Linked DNA regions of Piscinibacter sp. HJYY11. The protein of the gene in region 1 interacts with the protein of each later gene in a pairwise test. Links are inferred from orthologs where the notes say so. Each region holds a gene or a part of one and is shown on either strand. Other genes may lie near its edges.

Region 1 (8,634 bases):
GCCGGCCTCCTGGGCGAGCACTTGCGCGCGGGCGGCGAGGCGCGCGCTGCGCTCGTCGGCGTCACGCTTCAGGCGCTGGCGGTGGAAGGTGTAGCGCTCCTTCGCCTCGTCGGCCTGAGGCTGGCTCCAGGCCTGCCAGCCGGTCGCCTCGCCCGTCACGTTGACGAGCGAGATGCAATCGACCGGGCAGATGGGAATGCAAAGCTCGCAGCCGGTGCACAGCGGGTCGATCACCGTGTGCATGCGCTTGGAGCCGCCCACGATCGCATCGACCGGGCAGGCCTTGAGGCACAGCGTGCAGCCGATGCACCAGGCTTCGTCGATCACCGCGAGCTGGCGCGGGCCTTCGTTCCCGTTGACGGGGTTGAGGGGGAGGGCGGGGCGGCCGGTCAGTTGCGACAGCCGCACGACGCCTTCCGCGCCGCCAGGCGGGCATTGGTTGATGTTCGCCTCGCCCTGCGCGATCGCTTCGGCGTAGGACCGGCAGTCAGGGTAGCCGCAACGCGTGCACTGCGTCTGCGGCAGGGCGTCGTTCAGGGCATCGGCGAGGGTTGCTGTGCTCACCTCGCCGAGCTTAGCGGGCCGGCCGCTTGCGGGCGGTGGTTGCCTTGCGGGCGGCGGTCTTGGAGCCGGCCGAGGCTTTGCGCGGCGCCGAGGCCGTCTGGTGCTTGGCGATGAAGTCGCGCAGCTCCGGGTAGACCTTCTCGCGCCAGCGGCGGCCCGAGAAGATGCCGTAGTGGCCGGCGCCGATCACGTCGTAGTGGAACTGGCGCGATTTCGGGATGCCGGTGCACAGCTCGTGTGCCGCCTTGGTCTGGCCGGCGCCGGAGATGTCGTCGAGCTCGCCCTCGATGGTCAGCAGGGCCGAGGTGGTGATGTCCTGTGGGCGCACCAGGTTGCCGCCCACGTCCCAGGTGCCGTTGACGAGCGCGAAGTCCTGGAAGATGGTCTTGATGGTGTCGAGGTAGTACTCGGCCGGCATGTCGAGCACGGCGTTGTACTCGTCGTAGAAGGCGCGGTGGAACTCGGCGCTTTCATCCTCGCCGCGCATCAGGTCCATGAAGTAGTCGTAGTGCGACTTCAAGTGGCGGTCGGGGTTCATCGCGATGAAGCCGCTGTGCTGCAGGAAGCCCGGGTACACACGCCGGCCGTTGCCGGGGTAGTTGACCGGCACGCGGTAGATCACGTTGTTCTCGAACCACTCGTAGCTCTTGTTCATCGCCAGGTTGTTGACTGCCGTTGGCGACTTGCGGGCGTCGATGGGGCCGCCCATCATGGTCATGGTGCGTGGCGTGAACTCGCCGGCGCTGGCCATCAGCGAGATTGCGGCGAGCACCGGCACGGTGGGCTGGCACACCGAGATCACGTTCACCTCGGGGCCGATGTGGCGGATGAACTCCTGCACGTAGTAGATGTAGTCGTCCAGGTGGAAGGGGCCGGCTTCGGTCGGCACCATGCGCGCATCGGTCCAGTCGGTGATGTAGACCTTGTGGTCGATCAGCAGCATCTTGACCGTCTCGCGCAGCAGCGTGGCGTGGTGGCCCGACAGCGGCGCGACCACGAGCACGGTCGGCTGTTCCTTCAGCTGGCCCAGCACGGCCTGGTCATCGGTGAAGCGCTTGAAGCGCAGCAGGCGGCAGAAGGGCTTCTCGATCGCCACCTGCTCCTGCACGGCGACGTCGACACCGCCGACCTTCACCGAGGTGATGCCGAATTCGGGCTTCTCGTACTCCTTCGAGAGCCGGTGCATCAGGTCGAGGCCGGCCGAGATGCGGTGCGCCAGCGGCGTGTGCGTGAACGGCGACAGCGGGTGGCTGTACAGCTTGGCCGAGGCGCTTGCGAATTCCGAGAACGGACTCAGCAGCGCGCGGTGGGTTTCATAGAGTTGATACAGCATCGGAGTTCCTCGTGAGCGTGGATCGCACGCCAGTGCACGCTTGTGCGTCGCAACATTCTAGGCAGCTGCCCTGAATCGTGCAGATGACAGCCGCGGGTGGAAACCCCGAAAAGGCACCAGAAGAGGGCCTAGTGCTCGTCGTTCGTGCGTTTATCGGCACGAACGGGGTGTCAAAGGCGTGACACCCTCGCCTCAAGTCAGATCAGCTCACCTTCGCAATGGCTGCGACCACTGCATCGATGTTCTTCTTGTTGAGGGCAGCCACGCAGATGCGGCCGGAATCGACGCCGTAGATGCCGAACTCGCTGCGCAGGCGTTGCATCTGCTCCTTGCTGAGGCCCGAATAGCTGAACATGCCCTTCTGCGAGGTGATGAAGCTCATGTCCTGCTTGAGGCCGGCGGCCTTGAGCTTCTCGACCAGGAGCTTGCGCATTTCCTTGATGCGAACGCGCATGCCGGCGAGTTCTTCTTCCCACAGCGCGCGCAGGGCAGGCGTGTTGAGCACCGTCGCCACGACTTGGGCGCCGTGCGTCGGCGGGTTGGAGTAGTTGGTGCGGATCACGATCTTCAGCTGGCTCAGCACGCGGGCGGCTTCGTCCTTGCTTTCGCACACCACGCTCAGCGCGCCGACACGTTCGCCGTAGAGCGAGAAGCTCTTCGAGAACGAGGTGGACACGAAGAAGTCGAGGCCGGCGGCCATGAACTGCTCGATGACGGCGCCGTCTTCCTTGATGCCTTCGCCGAAGCCCTGGTAGGCCATGTCGAGGAAAGGCACGAGCTTCGCGGCCTTGACCGCGTCGACGACCTGCGCCCATTGCGCTGGCGTGATGTCGTAGCCGGTCGGGTTGTGGCAGCAGGCGTGCAGCACGACGATGGTGCCGGCCGGCGCGGCCTTCAGGCCGGCGAGCATGGCGTCGAAGTTCACGCCCTTCTTGGCGGCGTCGTAGTACGGGTAGGTGTCGACCGTGAAGCCGGCGTTGGTGAAGAGTGCGCGGTGGTTTTCCCAGCTCGGGTCGCTGATCAGCACCTTGGCGTTGGGGTTGAGGCGCTTCAGGAAGTCGGCGCCGATCTTCAGGCCGCCGGTGCCGCCAATGCCTTGCACGGTGGCGACGCGGCCGTCTTTCACGGCGGCGCTGTCGGCACCGAAGACCAGCCCCTGCACGGCCTTGTCATACGCGGCGATGCCGTCGATGGGCAGGTAACCGCGCGCGGTCGGTGCTTCCATCATCTGCTTCTCGGCCTGGGCCACGCACTTCAGCAGGGGGAGCTTGCCGTTCTCGTCGAAATACACGCCGACGCCCAGGTTCACCTTGTTCGGGTTCGGGTCGGCGTTGAACTGCTCGTTCAGGCCCAGGATGGGGTCGCGGGGGGCCATTTCGACGGCAGAGAACAGCGAGGTCATGGGGACAGTCCTTGTCAGTAGAGCGGGGGAGTGATTTGGGCTAACCTGAACGATTGCCCTGCGTGCGCGGGGAAACCCGGAGATTTTATCTGCCATGGCCGAGATGTCTGAAGTTGTCGAGCAACCCGCGGCGGGCGAGTTCGTGAGCTTTCCCGATTCGCCGTTCCAGCTGTTCCAGCCGTACCCACCATCGGGCGACCAGCCAGCGGCGATCCAGCAGCTGATCGAGGGCGTGCAAGACGGCCTGAGCTTCCAGACGCTGCTCGGCGTCACGGGCTCGGGCAAGACCTTCACGATGGCCAACGTGATCGCTCGGCTCGGCCGGCCGGCGATCGTGTTCGCGCCCAACAAGACGCTGGCGGCGCAGCTCTACAGCGAGTTCCGCGAGTTCTTCCCTAAGAACGCCGTCGAGTACTTCGTCAGCTACTACGACTACTACCAGCCTGAGGCCTACGTGCCTCAGCGCGACCTCTTCATCGAGAAGGACAGCTCGATCAACGAACACATCGAGCAGATGCGCCTTTCCGCGACGAAGAGCCTGCTGGAGCGGCGCGACGTGGTGATCGTGGCGACGGTGTCTGCGATCTATGGCATCGGCAACCCGACCGACTATCACCGCATGGTGATGACCCTCAGGAAGGGCGACAAGATGGGCCAGCGTGACGTGATCGCGCAGCTCATCCGCATGCAGTACACGCGCAACGAGCAGGATTTTTCGCGCGGCACGTTTCGCGTGCGCGGCGACACGATCGATGTGTTTCCGGCCGAGCACTCGGAGCTGGCGGTGCGCATCGAGCTCTTTGACGATGAGGTCGAGACGCTGCAGCTCTTCGACCCGCTCACCGGGCGCATCAAGCAGAAGATCGTGCGCTTCACGGTCTATCCGTCGAGCCACTACGTGACGCCGCGTGATCGTGTGCTCTCGGCCATCGACACCATCAAGCAGGAGTTGCGCGAGCGGCTCGATGAGCTGGTGAAGGCCGGCAAGCTGGTCGAGGCACAGCGGCTCGAGCAACGCACGCGCTTCGACCTGGAGATGCTGCAGGAGATCGGGCACTGCAAAGGCATCGAGAACTACACGCGGCACCTTTCGGGCTCTCTGCCCGGCGAGCCGCCGTCGACGCTGGTGGACTATCTGCCGAAAGACGCGCTGATGTTCCTCGACGAGTCACACGTGCTGATCGGCCAGCTGGGCGGCATGTACAACGGCGACCGGGCGCGCAAGACGACGCTCGTCGAATACGGCTTCCGCCTGCCGAGTGCGCTGGACAACCGGCCGCTGAAGTTTGAAGAGTTCGAGAAGAAGATGCGCCAGGTGGTGTTCGTGTCGGCCACACCGGCCGACTTCGAGAAGCAGAACGCCGGCCAGGTGGTCGAGCAGCTCGTGCGGCCCACCGGCCTGATCGACCCGGTGGTCGAGGTGCGCCCGGCCACGCATCAGGTCGATGACGTGCTGCAGGAGATCCGCGAGCGCGTAAAGGTCAACGAGCGGGTGCTCATCACCACGCTCACCAAGCGCATGGCCGAGCAGCTCACCGACTACCTGAACGACAACGGCGTCAAGGTGCGCTACCTGCACAGCGACATCGATACGGTGGAGCGCGTGGAGATCCTGCGTGACCTGCGCCTGGGCGCCTTTGACGTGCTGGTAGGCATCAACCTGCTGCGCGAGGGGCTGGATATCCCCGAGGTGTCGCTCGTGGCCATCCTCGATGCCGACAAGGAAGGCTTCCTGCGCTCGGAGCGCTCGCTGATCCAGACCATCGGCCGCGCGGCGCGTAACCTGAACGGCAAGGCCATCCTCTACGCGGACAAGGTCACCGATTCGATGAAGCTCGCGCTCAGCGAGACCGAGCGGCGCCGCGCCAAGCAGCTGGCCCACAACGAGGCCGAGGGCATCACGCCGCGGAGCATCCAAAAGCAGGTGCGGGACCTGATTGATGGCGTCTATAGCGAAAAAACCAAGGATGCCCAAAGGGTCTTGGAGGCCGCGGCCGTCGAAGCCTTGTCCGAAAAAGATCTCGCAAAACGCATCAAACAGCTGGAAAAAACCATGCTGGAGCACGCTCGCAACCTCGAATTCGAGAAAGCTGCAAGGGTGCGAGATCAGCTTGCGACGTTAAGAGAGCAAGCATTTGGGGCTCCGGGGGCCGACAATGTGTCACCCGAACCGGCCGGGTCGAAGTAAGTGTCAGGGTGGAAAGGCAGGCCAATGAGCCTGCTCACCGAGGGGGAACTTCCTTAGCCAATGCCGACCGAATCAGTGGGTTTCATATATACTTGAGTAAACCTGTCGGATTATTCCGCGGGTTAACCCGCCCCATGAGGGCGGTGCTTGCGAGCGTGAAGCCACCATTGATCGCTTTCATTGACTAATCGTGCTGTCACCGGCACCAGGAGGATTTCATGCGACTGACCACCAAAGGCCGTTTTGCCGTTACCGCCATGATCGATCTCGCGCTGCGCGAGAACACCGGCCCCGTTGCGCTGGCTGCCATCAGCGCTCGCCAGCAGATTTCTCTGTCCTACCTCGAGCAGTTGTTCGGCAAGTTGCGCCGTCACGAGCTTGTGGAAAGCACCCGTGGCCCCGGCGGTGGCTACTCGCTCGGCCGCAAGTCCGATGAGATCACCGTCGCCGACATCATCGTTGCCGTTGATGAACCCATCGATGCCACCGGCTGCGGCGGCAAGGAAAACTGCATGGGCGAAGACGCCGGCCGTTGCATGACGCACGACCTGTGGTCCAGCCTCAACGCCAAGATGATCGAGTACCTCGACTCCATCTCGCTGCGCAAACTCGTGGAGGAGCAGTTGGCCAAGGGCGTCTCGATCGAGGAGCACCCCGTCAAGCGCGCCATCTCCACGCAACCCGTCGTCAAGCCGATCAAGATCACCGCCCCCAATTCGGTGTTTGCACTCGGCGGGGCCATGAGCAAGTAAGTCAACCCGTCTCTTTCGCCTTTCGTCATGGACATGACCCAGCATTTCCCGATCTACATGGACTACGGCGCGACCACGCCGTGTGACCAGCGCGTGGTGGACGCGATGATTCCGTGGTTGCGCGAACATTTCGGCAACCCGGCGTCGCGCAGCCATGCATGGGGTTGGGAAGCCGAGGCCGCCGTGGAGAAGGCCCGCGAACAGGTGGCGGCGCTGATTGGGGCCGACCCCCGCGAGATCATCTGGACCTCGGGTGCCACCGAGTCCAATAACCTGGCCTTGAAGGGTGCCGCACAGTTTTACAAGACACGCGGCAAGCACCTCATCACCGTCAAGACCGAGCACAAGGCCGTGCTCGACACCATGCGCGAGCTGGAGCGCCAGGGCTTCGAGGTGACCTACCTCGATGTGCGGGAAGACGGCTTGCTGGACCTGGACAAGCTCAAGGCCGCGATGCGCCCCGACACCATCCTCGTGTCGGTGATGTACGTGAACAACGAGATCGGCGTCATTCAAGACGTGGCCGCGATCGGCACGCTGTGCCGCGAGCGCGGGATCATCTTCCACGTCGACGCGGCGCAAGCCACCGGCAAGGTCGAGATCGACCTCGCCAAGCTGCCCATCGACCTGATGAGCCTGGCGTCCCACAAGACCTACGGCCCCAAGGGCATCGGCGCGCTCTACGTGCGCCGCAAGCCGCGTGTGCGCATCGAAGCGCAGATGCACGGCGGTGGCCATGAGCGCGGCATGCGTTCGGGCACGCTGCCCACGCACCAGATCGTCGGCATGGGCGAAGCCTTCCGCATCGCCCGTGAAGAGATGGGTGTGGAGAGCGAGCGTGTGCGCATGCTGCACAAGCGCCTGGTGGAGGGGCTGTCCGACATCGAGCAGACCTTCCTCAACGGCCACCCCACGCAGCGTGTGCCGCACAACCTGAACATGTCGTTCAACTTCGTCGAGGGCGAGTCCCTGATCATGGGCATCAAGGGCATCGCGGTGTCGTCGGGCTCCGCCTGTACCTCGGCGAGCCTGGAGCCGAGCTACGTGCTGCGTGCGCTCGGCCGCAGCGACGAGCTTGCGCACTCGTCGCTGCGTATGACCATCGGCCGCTTCACGACCGTGGACGAGATCGACTACGTGATCGCCACGCTGAAGGACCGCGTGGCCAAGTTGCGCGAGCTGTCGCCGCTGTGGGAGATGCACAAGGACGGCATCGACCTGAGCACCATCCAATGGGCTGCTCACTGACCACCGGCGCACGAAGGATTCTGGAGTACTGACATGGCATACAGCGAAAAGGTCGTAGACCACTATGAGAACCCGCGCAACGTGGGTTCGTTCGAAAAGGGTGATGACAGCGTGGGCACCGGCATGGTCGGCGCCCCGGCGTGCGGCGACGTGATGAAGCTGCAGATCAAGGTGAACCCGGCGACGGGCTTGATCGAAGACGCGAAGTTCAAGACTTATGGCTGCGGCTCCGCCATCGCGTCGAGCTCGCTCGTCACCGAATGGGTGAAGGGCAAGTCGCTCGACGAAGCGCTGACCATCAAGAACACGCACATTGCTGAAGAGCTGGCGCTGCCGCCGGTGAAGATCCACTGCTCGATCCTGGCCGAAGACGCGATCAAAGCCGCCGTCAACGACTACAAGGCGAAGAAGGCGCACTGATGATGGCGGTCACGCTGACGGAAGCGGCGGCACGCCATGTGACGCGCTATCTCACCAAACGCGGCAAGGGCGTCGGCGTGCGCCTGGGCGTGAAGACGACCGGCTGTTCGGGCCTCGCCTACAAGCTTGAATACGCCGATGACGTGGCGCCGGAAGACATCGTCTTCGAAGGCCACGGCGTGAAGGTGCTGATCGATCCCAAGAGCCTGCCTTACCTCGACGGCACCGAACTCGATTTCGTGCGCGAGGGCCTCAACGAAGGCTTCAAGTTCCACAACCCGCGCGAAAAGGATCGCTGCGGGTGCGGTGAATCGTTCCGGGTCTGAACCCGGGTGATGTGCATCAGGCGCGGCATGAGTCGCGCCTTTGTTTTGTCTGTACCTCTGAATCGAGCGTGCCGTGAAGCTGGACGACGATGACTTCGCCCTGTTCGGCCTGCCGCGGCGCCATGCGCTGGAACGCGCTGCGCTCGACAACCGCTGGCGCGAGCTGCAAGCGCAGGTGCACCCCGACAAGTTCGCGGCCGATGGTGCGGCGGCCAAGCGGGTGGCGATGCAGTGGGCGGTGCGGGTCAACGAGGCGTACCGGCGCCTGAAGGACCCGGTGAAGCGCGCCGCCTACCTCTGCGAGTTGAACGGCGTTCAGGTGCACAGCGAGAGCAACACCTCGATGCCCACGGGCTTCCTGATGCAGCAGATGGAATGGCGTGAGGCGCTCGAAGAGGCGA
Region 2 (8,552 bases), 850 kb from region 1 along the record:
GGTGCCGAGGGTGTCTTTCACCTTGTCGGCCAGCGTGCGGGCCACGATGTCGAGCGGGCCGCCGGGCGGGTAGGGCACGACGAGGCGGAGCGGCTTGGCGGTCTGCGCTGAGGCAGGCAGCGAGAGGCTCGCGGCGATCAGCGCAAGGGTCTGGCGGCGGGTCGGTTCATTCACCATGTTTGTCGGCTTCGGAGGTGAAGCTGTCAGCAAAGAATTCGTCGAGGGGCAGGTTGCAGTGCGCCACGAAGTCGCGCTGCGCGGAGTCGACCATGACCGGCGCCCCGCAGGCATACACCTGGTGGCCCGACAGGTCGGGCAGGTCGGCCATCACAGCCTGGTGGACGAAGCCGGTGCGGCCAGTCCACCCGTCCTCAGGCCTCGCGTCCGACAGCACCGGCACGTAGCGCAGGTTGGGCATCACGCGGGCCGCTTCCACGCACCAGGCGTGCATGTAGAGGTCGGCCAGGCTGCGGCAGCCCCAGTACAGCACGGCAGGGCGGGTGATGCCCTTGGCCTGCATGTGCTCGATGATGGCCTTCACCGGCGCGAAGCCGGTGCCGCTCGCGAGCAGCACGATGGGCTTCTCGCTGTCTTCGCGCAGGAAGAAGCTGCCGAACGGGCCTTCGAGGCGGAGGATCTCCCTTTCCTTCATCGCCCCGAACACATGGTCGGTGAACAGGCCGCCGGGCATGTGGCGGATGTGCAGCTCGATGCCGGGCTTGTCGCGCTGGCTGCTCGGCGCGTTGGCCATGCTGTAGCTGCGGCGGGCGCCGTCCTTCAGGATGAACTCGATGTACTGGCCGGCACGGTATTGCAGCGCGTCGTTGGCAGGCAGTTGCAGCTGGATCACCGCCACATCGCGCGCGGGCTTGGTGATGGTGGTCACGCGGCAGGGCATCTTGCGCACCGCGAATTCGCCGGCTCCGGCGACCGTGCGCGCTTCGAGCACCACGTCGGTCTGCGCGGCGGCGCGGCAGGTGAGGGTGTAGCCGGCTTCCTCTTCCGCGGGGCTCAGGGCCTTGACCTGGTGCGTGCCGTGGATCACGCGGCCTTCGACCAGCTTGCACTTGCACGAACCGCAGGCACCGTCTCGGCAGCCGTAGGGCAGGCCGATGCCCTGGCGGATGGCGGCGAGCAGGATGGGCTCGTCGCGGTCCACCGAGAAGCTCACGCCGCTGGGCTGGACGGTCACTTTGAACGTCATGGGATAACCTCTTCTGAACCCTTCGTCGAACGACCTGCGATTTTGCCCGCTCGCCCATGTCCCTTCCCCGACCCTTCAGGCGCCCGACCTTGCTCATCGTGGGCTGTGGTGACGTCGGCATGCGGGTGCTGCGCCTGCTGAGCGGGCGCTACCGGCTGCTGGCACTCACCTCGAATGCCGCGCGCATCCCGGCCTTGCGGGCGGCCGGGGCGGTGCCACTGGTGGGCAACCTCGACGACGCGGCCAGCCTGCAGCGACTGGCCGGCCTCGCCGATGCGGTGCTGCATCTGGCGCCACCGCCGCAGCAGGGCGAGGCCGACACACGCACGGCCCGGCTGCTGCAGGCGCTCGCTCGCCAGGGCCGGGTGCGGCGCATCGTGTATGCGAGCACCACCGGTGTCTATGGCGATGCACAGGGCGCGCGTTTTGACGAAGTGCGTGCGGTGGCGCCGGCGACGGACCGTGCGCGGCGCCGCGTCGATGCCGAGGCCCGCGTACGCTGGTACGGCCGCGCCTTCGGTGCGCGCGTGACGGTGCTGCGCATCCCCGGCATCTACGCGGCAGACCGCGAAGGCGGTCATCCGCGCGAGCGCCTGGCCCGGGGCACGCCGGTGCTCGTGGCAGCCGACGATGTCTACACCAACCACATTCACGCCGACGACCTGGCCCGTGCGTGTGTGGCCGCGCTGCACCGCGGCCTGCCACAACGCGTGGTGCATGCGAGCGACGACACCGAGCTGAAGATGGGCGAGTACTTCGACCTGGCGGCCGACCTCTGCGGCCTGCCGCACCCGCCGCGCATCACGCGCACCGAAGCGGCCGAGCACATGTCGCCGGTGCAGCTGTCGTTCTGGAGCGAGTCGCGCCGGCTCGACAACGGCCGCCTCAAGCGAGAGCTGCGCGTGAAGCTGCGGCACCCGACGGTGCGCGAGGGCTTGCTGGCCTAGCGTCGAGGCTTGCCGAAGGGCGGCAGGCCCCGCCAGTACCGGATGGTGAGCCAGCCGCCCAGCATCCCGCCGATGTGCGCAAGCGAGCCGAGATCCCCCGTGTAGCTCATCAACAGCGCGATCACACCGAAGACGATCACGAAGACCTTCATCTTCATCGGGATCGGCGGGAAGAGAGGCATCACCGTGCGGTCGGGGAAATACATCGCCGCGGCAACGAGCAGCGCATAGAGGCCGCCCGACGCACCCACCAGGCGGCTCATGCCCGCGCCCGGCAGGGCGGTGGCGATGAGGAAGAGCAGGCCGCCGAAGATGGCACCGATCGCGAGGAACACCATGTAGCGCTTGCGGCCCCACAGCATCTCGAGCTCCGAGCCGAACATCCACAGGCCGAGCATGTTGAAGAAGAGGTGCAGCACGCTGCCGTGCAGGAAGGCATAGCTCAGCGCCTGCCACGGCATGAAGAATCCGCTGCCGATCGGAAACAGCGCGAACCAGCGGTCGATCAGGGGTGTGAAGATCTGCAGGCAATAGATCGCCGTACAGGCCAGCATCAGGAACTGGGTGATCGGTGGAATCGGAGGCATGCGCAGCGCAGATGACGGAAAGCCGCAAGCGTACCCCGATTGCTCGCGGTGATGAGAAAGCCCTGTGGCAAAATCGCGCGCTCTGCTGTACCGGCCTCGGTGGCGAAATTGGTAGACGCGCGGGACTCAAAATCCCGTTCCGCAAGGAGTGTCGGTTCGATTCCGACCCGAGGCACCACCCCCTCTCTTCACTGTCGACCGCGCCGGTCTTCATGGCAGAGCCACTGCCGATGCCGGGGCGAGCCGCCCCTGCGACAATGCGCGGCAGGAGAGATCACCGTGCATTACAAGACCATCGAAGACACCATCGGCCGCACCCCGCTCGTGCGGCTGGTGCGCATTCCGGGGGCGGAGAACGAACGCCGCGGCAACGTGATCCTCGGCAAGCTCGAAGGCAACAACCCCGCTGGCTCGGTGAAAGACCGGCCCGCCATCAGCATGATCCGCCGTGCGGAAGAGCGCGGCGACATCAAGCCTGGCGACACGCTGATCGAGGCCACCTCGGGCAACACCGGCATCGCGCTTGCAATGGCCGCCGCGATCCGCGGCTACCGTATGGTGCTCATCATGCCGGAGGACCTCTCCATCGAACGCGCCCAGACCATGAAGGCCTTCGGCGCCGAACTCGTGCTCACGCCGCGCAGCGGCGGCATGGAATACGCGCGCGACCTGGCCGACCAGATGGTGCGTGACGGCAAGGGCATGGTGCTCGACCAGTTCGCCAACGCCGACAACCCGCGCGCCCACTACGAGACCACCGGCCCCGAGATCTGGGACGACACCGAAGGGCGCATCACCCACTTCGTGAGCGCAATGGGCACCACCGGCACCATCACCGGCACCTCGCGCTACCTGAAGGAAAAGAACTCGGCGGTGCGCATCATCGGTGCCCAGCCGTCCGAGGGCTCGCGCATCCCCGGCATCCGCAAGTGGCCCGAGGCCTACATGCCGAAGATCTACGACCCGACCTACGTCGACGAGGTGGTGAACGTGTCGCAGGAAGCGTCGGAAGAGATGGCGCGACGCCTAGCGCGCGAGGAAGGCATCTTCGGCGGCATCTCGGCGGCGGGCGCGTGCTGGGTGGCGCTCGAGATCGCGAAGAAGGTCGAGAACGCCACCATCGTCTTCGTCGTCTGTGACCGCGGCGACCGCTACCTCTCGACGGGAGTGTTTCCCGCATGAAGCACCAGTTCAACTTCTGTCCCAACTGCGCCACCGAACTGCAGCAGCTCACCGCCGACGAAGACGGCGGGCCGAAGGTGCGCACGCGTTGCCCGGCGTGCAACTGGACGCACTGGAACAACCCGACACCGGTGCTCGCCGCGGTGATCGAGATGCCCGACCGGAACGGCGACCTGCTGCTGGCGCGCAACGCCGCCTGGCCCGGCCGCTTCTTCGGCCTCATCACCGGCTTCATGGAAGCAGGCGAGACGCCTGAAGGCGGCATCGCACGCGAGGTGCTGGAAGAGACTTCGCTCACCGTCGACTCGGTGAAGCTGATCGGGGTCTACGACTTCCAGCGCATGAACCAGGTCATCATCGCCTACCACGTGGTCGCGCATGGCGAGATCAAGCTCTCGCCCGAGCTCGCCGAGTACAAGATCGTCTCGCCGCACGAAGTGAAATGCTGGCCCGCCGGCACCGGCCAGGCGCTGGCCGAATGGCTCACCTCGCGCGGCATCACGCCGCAGTGGCTCGACCTGCCGCCACGTCGCCCGTCCGAAGGTTGAACGCGATGGACTTCCACAAGGAACTCGACACCCGAGGGCTCAACTGCCCGCTGCCCATCCTCAAGGCCAAGAAAGCGCTTGCCGACATGCACAGCGGCGAGATTCTGAAGGTGGTGGCGACCGACCCCGGGTCGATGCGCGACTTCCAGGCGTTTGCGCGGCAGACGGGGAATGAACTCGTCGAGCAGTCAGCAGCGAACGACGAGTTCGTGCACTACTTGCGCCGCCGCTAGATCTCTACCGAGCGCAGGTAGTCGCGGAAGCCGGGGCCGAGCACAGGGTGCTTCAAGGCCAGCTCCACGTTGGCCTGCAGGAAACCTTCCTTGCTGCCGCAGTCGTAGCGCTTGCCCTCGTAGCGATAGGCAAACACCTTCTCGCGACGCAGCAGCCCGGCGATGCCGTCGGTGAGCTGGATCTCGCCACCCACGCCGCGCGGCTGGTTGGAAATCTCATGGAACACGCCCGGCGTCAGGATGTAGCGGCCGGCCACGCCCAGGCGTGAGGGCGCCACTTCAGGCGCCGGCTTCTCGACGATGCGGCTCACGTCCATCAGGTGATCGTTGACCGGCGTGCCGGCCACGATGCCGTAGCGCCGGGTGTGCTCGGCGGGCACTTCCTGCACCGCGAGGATGGACACACGCCATTCGTTGAACTGCTCGACCATCTGCTTGAGCACGGGCTTGTCGCCCACCATCAGGTCGTCGGCCAGCAGCACGGCGAACGGGTCCTTGCCGATCAGGCGCTGCCCGCACAGCACGGCGTGGCCGAGGCCCAGGGCCTGCGCCTGTCGCACGTAGATGCACTCCATGTCGTCGGGCTTCACCGAGCGCACCACGTCGAGCAGTTCCTGCTTCTTGGCCTGCTCAAGCGCGACTTCGAGCTCGAAGGTCATGTCGAAGTGGTCTTCGATCGGGCGTTTGTGGCGGCCGGTCACGAAGATCATCTCGCGCACGCCAGCCGCATAAGCCTCCTCGACGGCGTACTGGATGAGCGGCTTGTCGACCACCGGCAGCATCTCTTTCGGTTGTGCTTTTGTCGCCGGCAGGAAGCGGGTGCCGAGTCCCGCCACGGGGAAGATCGCTTTGGTGACTAACATCTGCTTACAATCGTGGTCCTGAGGAAGGGTCTCAAGAGATTCTGTCACGCGCTCTGTGGCAGTCGGGACCCCGGGAATGCATGGACATACTCATCATCGAGCCCCTCGAAAACGAGGTGATGCAGTGGCTGGCGGCTCGGCATTCGGTGCGCTATGCCCCCGAGCTGGCGCGCGATCCACGTGATTTCCGGCAGTCGCTCTACAACGTCCGCGCGCTGATCCTTCCTTCTTTCGTTGCGCTGGACAGCGCGGCGCTTCACTACGCGCCGGTGCTGCGCGCCATCGGCCGCGTGAGCGGTGGTGCGGAGAACGTCGACCTCGAGGCCTGCTCTCGCGCCGGCGTGGAGGTCGTGCGCAGTGCCACCGCCACCGCGCAGGCCGAAGCCGAGTTCATGATCGGCGCGATGCTCTCGCTGCTGCGCCGCGTGCCGGTCGAAGGCGCCGACGGCATGCTGGTCGGCCGCGAGCTGGGCGCCTGCACCGTCGGCCTCATCGGCATGCCGCCGGCCGCCAAGGCCATGGCGCAGATGTTGTCGGGCTTCGGCTCCCGCATGGTGGGCTACGACCCGTCCCTGCATGCGAGCGATGGTGTGTTCGAACGCTGGCGTGTCACGCCGCTCGGCCTGCGCGAACTGCTGGAGACGAGCGACGCGGTCTGCGTTCAGCTCAACTATTTCAGCCGCTACCAGGGCCTGCTGGGCGAGCGTTTCCTGCCTTATTGCAAGCCCAACCAGGTGATGGTGAGCATCTCGCATTCGGGCGTGTTCAACGAGCGCGCCTTGGCCGACGTGCTGATCAGCGGCCGTCTCTCGGCCTGCTGGCTCGACAGCCTGGAGCCCGGCGCGCTCGACGAGGGTCGCCCGCTCAAGGGGATGGACACGCTGCAGATCACGCCGCGTGTGGCGAGCACCACGCGCGAATCGCGCCTGCGCAGCTCGTGGGCCGTGGCCCGGCGCATCGACGAGCTGCTGCAGGCGACGCCGCCGGCGCCGCGTGAATTCAGGACGACGGACCCAGGCGTCCCAACTGATCTCGCAGCCGCTCAAGAGCAGCCGTGAAGTCGGCGATGCGCTGACGCTCCTGCGCCACCACCTCGGCCGGGGCGCGCGCGACGAACGATTCGTTCGACAGCTTGCCCGTCGCCTTGGCGTGTTCTCCTTCCAGGCGCTTGATTTCCTTGTTCAAGCGCTCGGTCTCGGCGGCGACGTCGATCTCCACGTGCAGCGCCAGTCGCGATTCGCCCGACACCACCACGGGCGCCTGGCGTGTGGCGGCGTTGAACGCGGCCTCGTCGTCGAACACCTTCACTTCCGACAGCTTGCCGAGCGTCTTCAGCACGGCCGCGGCTTCGTTCAGGAAGCCGTTGTCGCCGATCGCATAGAGCGGCACACGGTCGCTGGGTGACAGGCCCATCTCGCCGCGCAACGCACGGCAGGCGCTGACCAGGCCCTTGAGCTTGGCCATCCACGCATCGGCCTTCGGGTCGATGCGGTCGAGCTGCGCCGTCGGGTAGGGGGCCGTCGCGATGGTGTCGGCATTCTTGCGGCCGGCAATCGGAGCCACCGTGTCCCACAGCTCCGCCGTGATGAAGGGCGTGAGCGGGTGCAGCAGGCGCAGCACTGCCTCCAGCGTGCGGATCAGCGTGCGGCGCGTGGCGCGTTGCTGCGCCTCGTTGCCGTTCTGGATCTGCACCTTGGCGATCTCGATGTACCAGTCGCAGTACTCGTCCCACACGAACTGGTAGAGCGTGTTGGCCACGTTGTCGAGGCGGTACTCCTCGAAGCCTTGCGCCACGGCCGCCTCCACGCGCTGCAGTTCGCTCGCGATCCAGCGGTCGGCCTGGCTGAAGCTCAGGTAGCCGTGGGCGGCGCCGCCCGGCGCGCATTCGGCCTTGGTGTGCTCCTTCAGGCCGCAGTCCTGGCCCTCGGTGTTCATCAGCACGAATTTGGTCGCGTTCCAGAGCTTGTTGCAGAAGTTGCGATAGCCCTCGCAGCGCTTGGTGTCGAAGTTGATGCTGCGGCCGAGCGTGGCGAGCGCGGCGAAGGTGAAGCGCAGCGCATCGGCGCCGTAGCCGGGAATGCCTTCCGGGAATTCCTTCTCGGTCGCCTTGCGCACCTTGGGCGCGGTCTCGGGCTTGCGCAGGCCTTGGGTGCGCTTCTCCAGCAGCGGGGCAAGCTCGATGCCGTCGATCAGGTCGACCGGGTCGAGCACGTTGCCTTCCGACTTGCTCATCTTCTTGCCGTGCGCATCGAGCACCAGGCCGTGGATGTAGACGTGCCTGAACGGCACCTTGCCCGTGAAGTGCTTGGTCATCATGATCATCCGGGCGACCCAGAAGAAGATGATGTCGTAGCCGGTCACGAGCACGGAAGACGGCAGGAAGAGGTCCTGCTCGATCGTCTTCTCGGGCCAGCCGAGTGTGGAGAAGGGCACGAGCGCCGACGAATACCAGGTGTCGAGCACGTCCTCGTCGCGGCGCAGCGCGCCGGTGTAGCCCGCGGCACGCGCCTGGGCCTGCGCTTCTTCCTCGCTGTGCGCCACGAAAAGCTGGCCAGCATCGCCGTACCACGCCGGGATCTGGTGGCCCCACCAGAGCTGGCGAGAGATGCACCAGTCCTGGATGTTCTTCATCCACTGGTTGTAGGTGTTGACCCAGTTCTCGGGCACGAACTTCACGTCGCCCGTCTCAACGGCTTCGATGGCTTCCTGGGCGATGCTCTTGCCGTTGGCGCCGGCTTTCGTCATCGCCACGAACCACTGGTCGGTCAGCATCGGCTCGATGATCTGGCCGGTGCGAGCGCAGCGCGGCACCATGAGCTTGTGCTTCTTCACCTCGACGAGCAGGCCTTCGGCTTCGAGCTGCTCGACGATCTTCTTGCGGGCGACAAAACGGTCCAGCCCGCGGTAGGCCTCGGGCGCTTCGTCGTTCACCTTCGCGTCGAGCGTGAAGATGGTGAGCATGGGAAGCCGGTGGCGCAGGCCCACCTG

What was found.
Region 2: the proteins of JI745_RS04740 (region 1) and JI745_RS08550 interact in binary tests that used the Escherichia coli proteins (3 or more experiments, as listed by UniProt). The link is inferred for Piscinibacter sp. HJYY11 from one-to-one orthologs.

What each region holds. Positions count from the first base shown.
Region 1 is NZ_JAERQZ010000001.1:1,042,154-1,050,787, reverse strand. Bases 5,556-8,376 are described here. They hold JI745_RS04740 (IscS subfamily cysteine desulfurase), read left to right. Parts: upstream 5,556-6,266; coding sequence 6,267-7,487; downstream 7,488-8,376. Other genes in these bases: hscB (Fe-S protein assembly co-chaperone HscB), read left to right, coding at 8,307-8,376; iscA (iron-sulfur cluster assembly protein IscA), read left to right, coding at 7,910-8,233; iscU (Fe-S cluster assembly scaffold IscU), read left to right, coding at 7,521-7,907; iscR (Fe-S cluster assembly transcriptional regulator IscR), read left to right, coding at 5,706-6,239. In the rest of the region: electron transport complex subunit RsxB, read right to left, coding at 1-564; JI745_RS04760 (polyhydroxyalkanoate depolymerase), read right to left, coding at 575-1,897; JI745_RS04755 (amino acid aminotransferase), read right to left, coding at 2,100-3,299; excinuclease ABC subunit UvrB, read left to right, coding at 3,394-5,487; more of hscB, read left to right, coding at 8,377-8,634. UniProt on the Escherichia coli protein: Master enzyme that delivers sulfur to a number of partners involved in Fe-S cluster assembly, tRNA modification or cofactor biosynthesis. Catalyzes the removal of elemental sulfur from cysteine to produce alanine.
Region 2 is NZ_JAERQZ010000001.1:1,886,009-1,894,560, reverse strand. What follows is about bases 3,349-6,087. They hold JI745_RS08550 (sulfurtransferase TusA family protein), read left to right. Parts: upstream 3,349-4,473; coding sequence 4,474-4,701; downstream 4,702-6,087. Other genes in these bases: JI745_RS08540 (D-isomer specific 2-hydroxyacid dehydrogenase family protein), read left to right, coding at 5,645-6,087; galU (UTP--glucose-1-phosphate uridylyltransferase GalU), read right to left, coding at 4,698-5,564; JI745_RS08555 (NUDIX domain-containing protein), read left to right, coding at 3,917-4,468; cysM (cysteine synthase CysM), read left to right, coding at 3,349-3,920. Also shown: JI745_RS08585 (tripartite tricarboxylate transporter substrate binding protein), read right to left, coding at 1-177; JI745_RS08580 (CDP-6-deoxy-delta-3,4-glucoseen reductase), read right to left, coding at 167-1,204; JI745_RS08575 (SDR family oxidoreductase), read left to right, coding at 1,261-2,151; JI745_RS08570 (rhomboid family intramembrane serine protease), read right to left, coding at 2,148-2,738; more of cysM, read left to right, coding at 3,018-3,348; more of JI745_RS08540, read left to right, coding at 6,088-6,622; JI745_RS08535 (valine--tRNA ligase), read right to left, coding at 6,564-8,552. UniProt on the Escherichia coli protein: Sulfur carrier protein involved in sulfur trafficking in the cell. Part of a sulfur-relay system required for 2-thiolation during synthesis of 2-thiouridine of the modified wobble base 5-methylaminomethyl-2-thiouridine (mnm(5)s(2)U) in tRNA.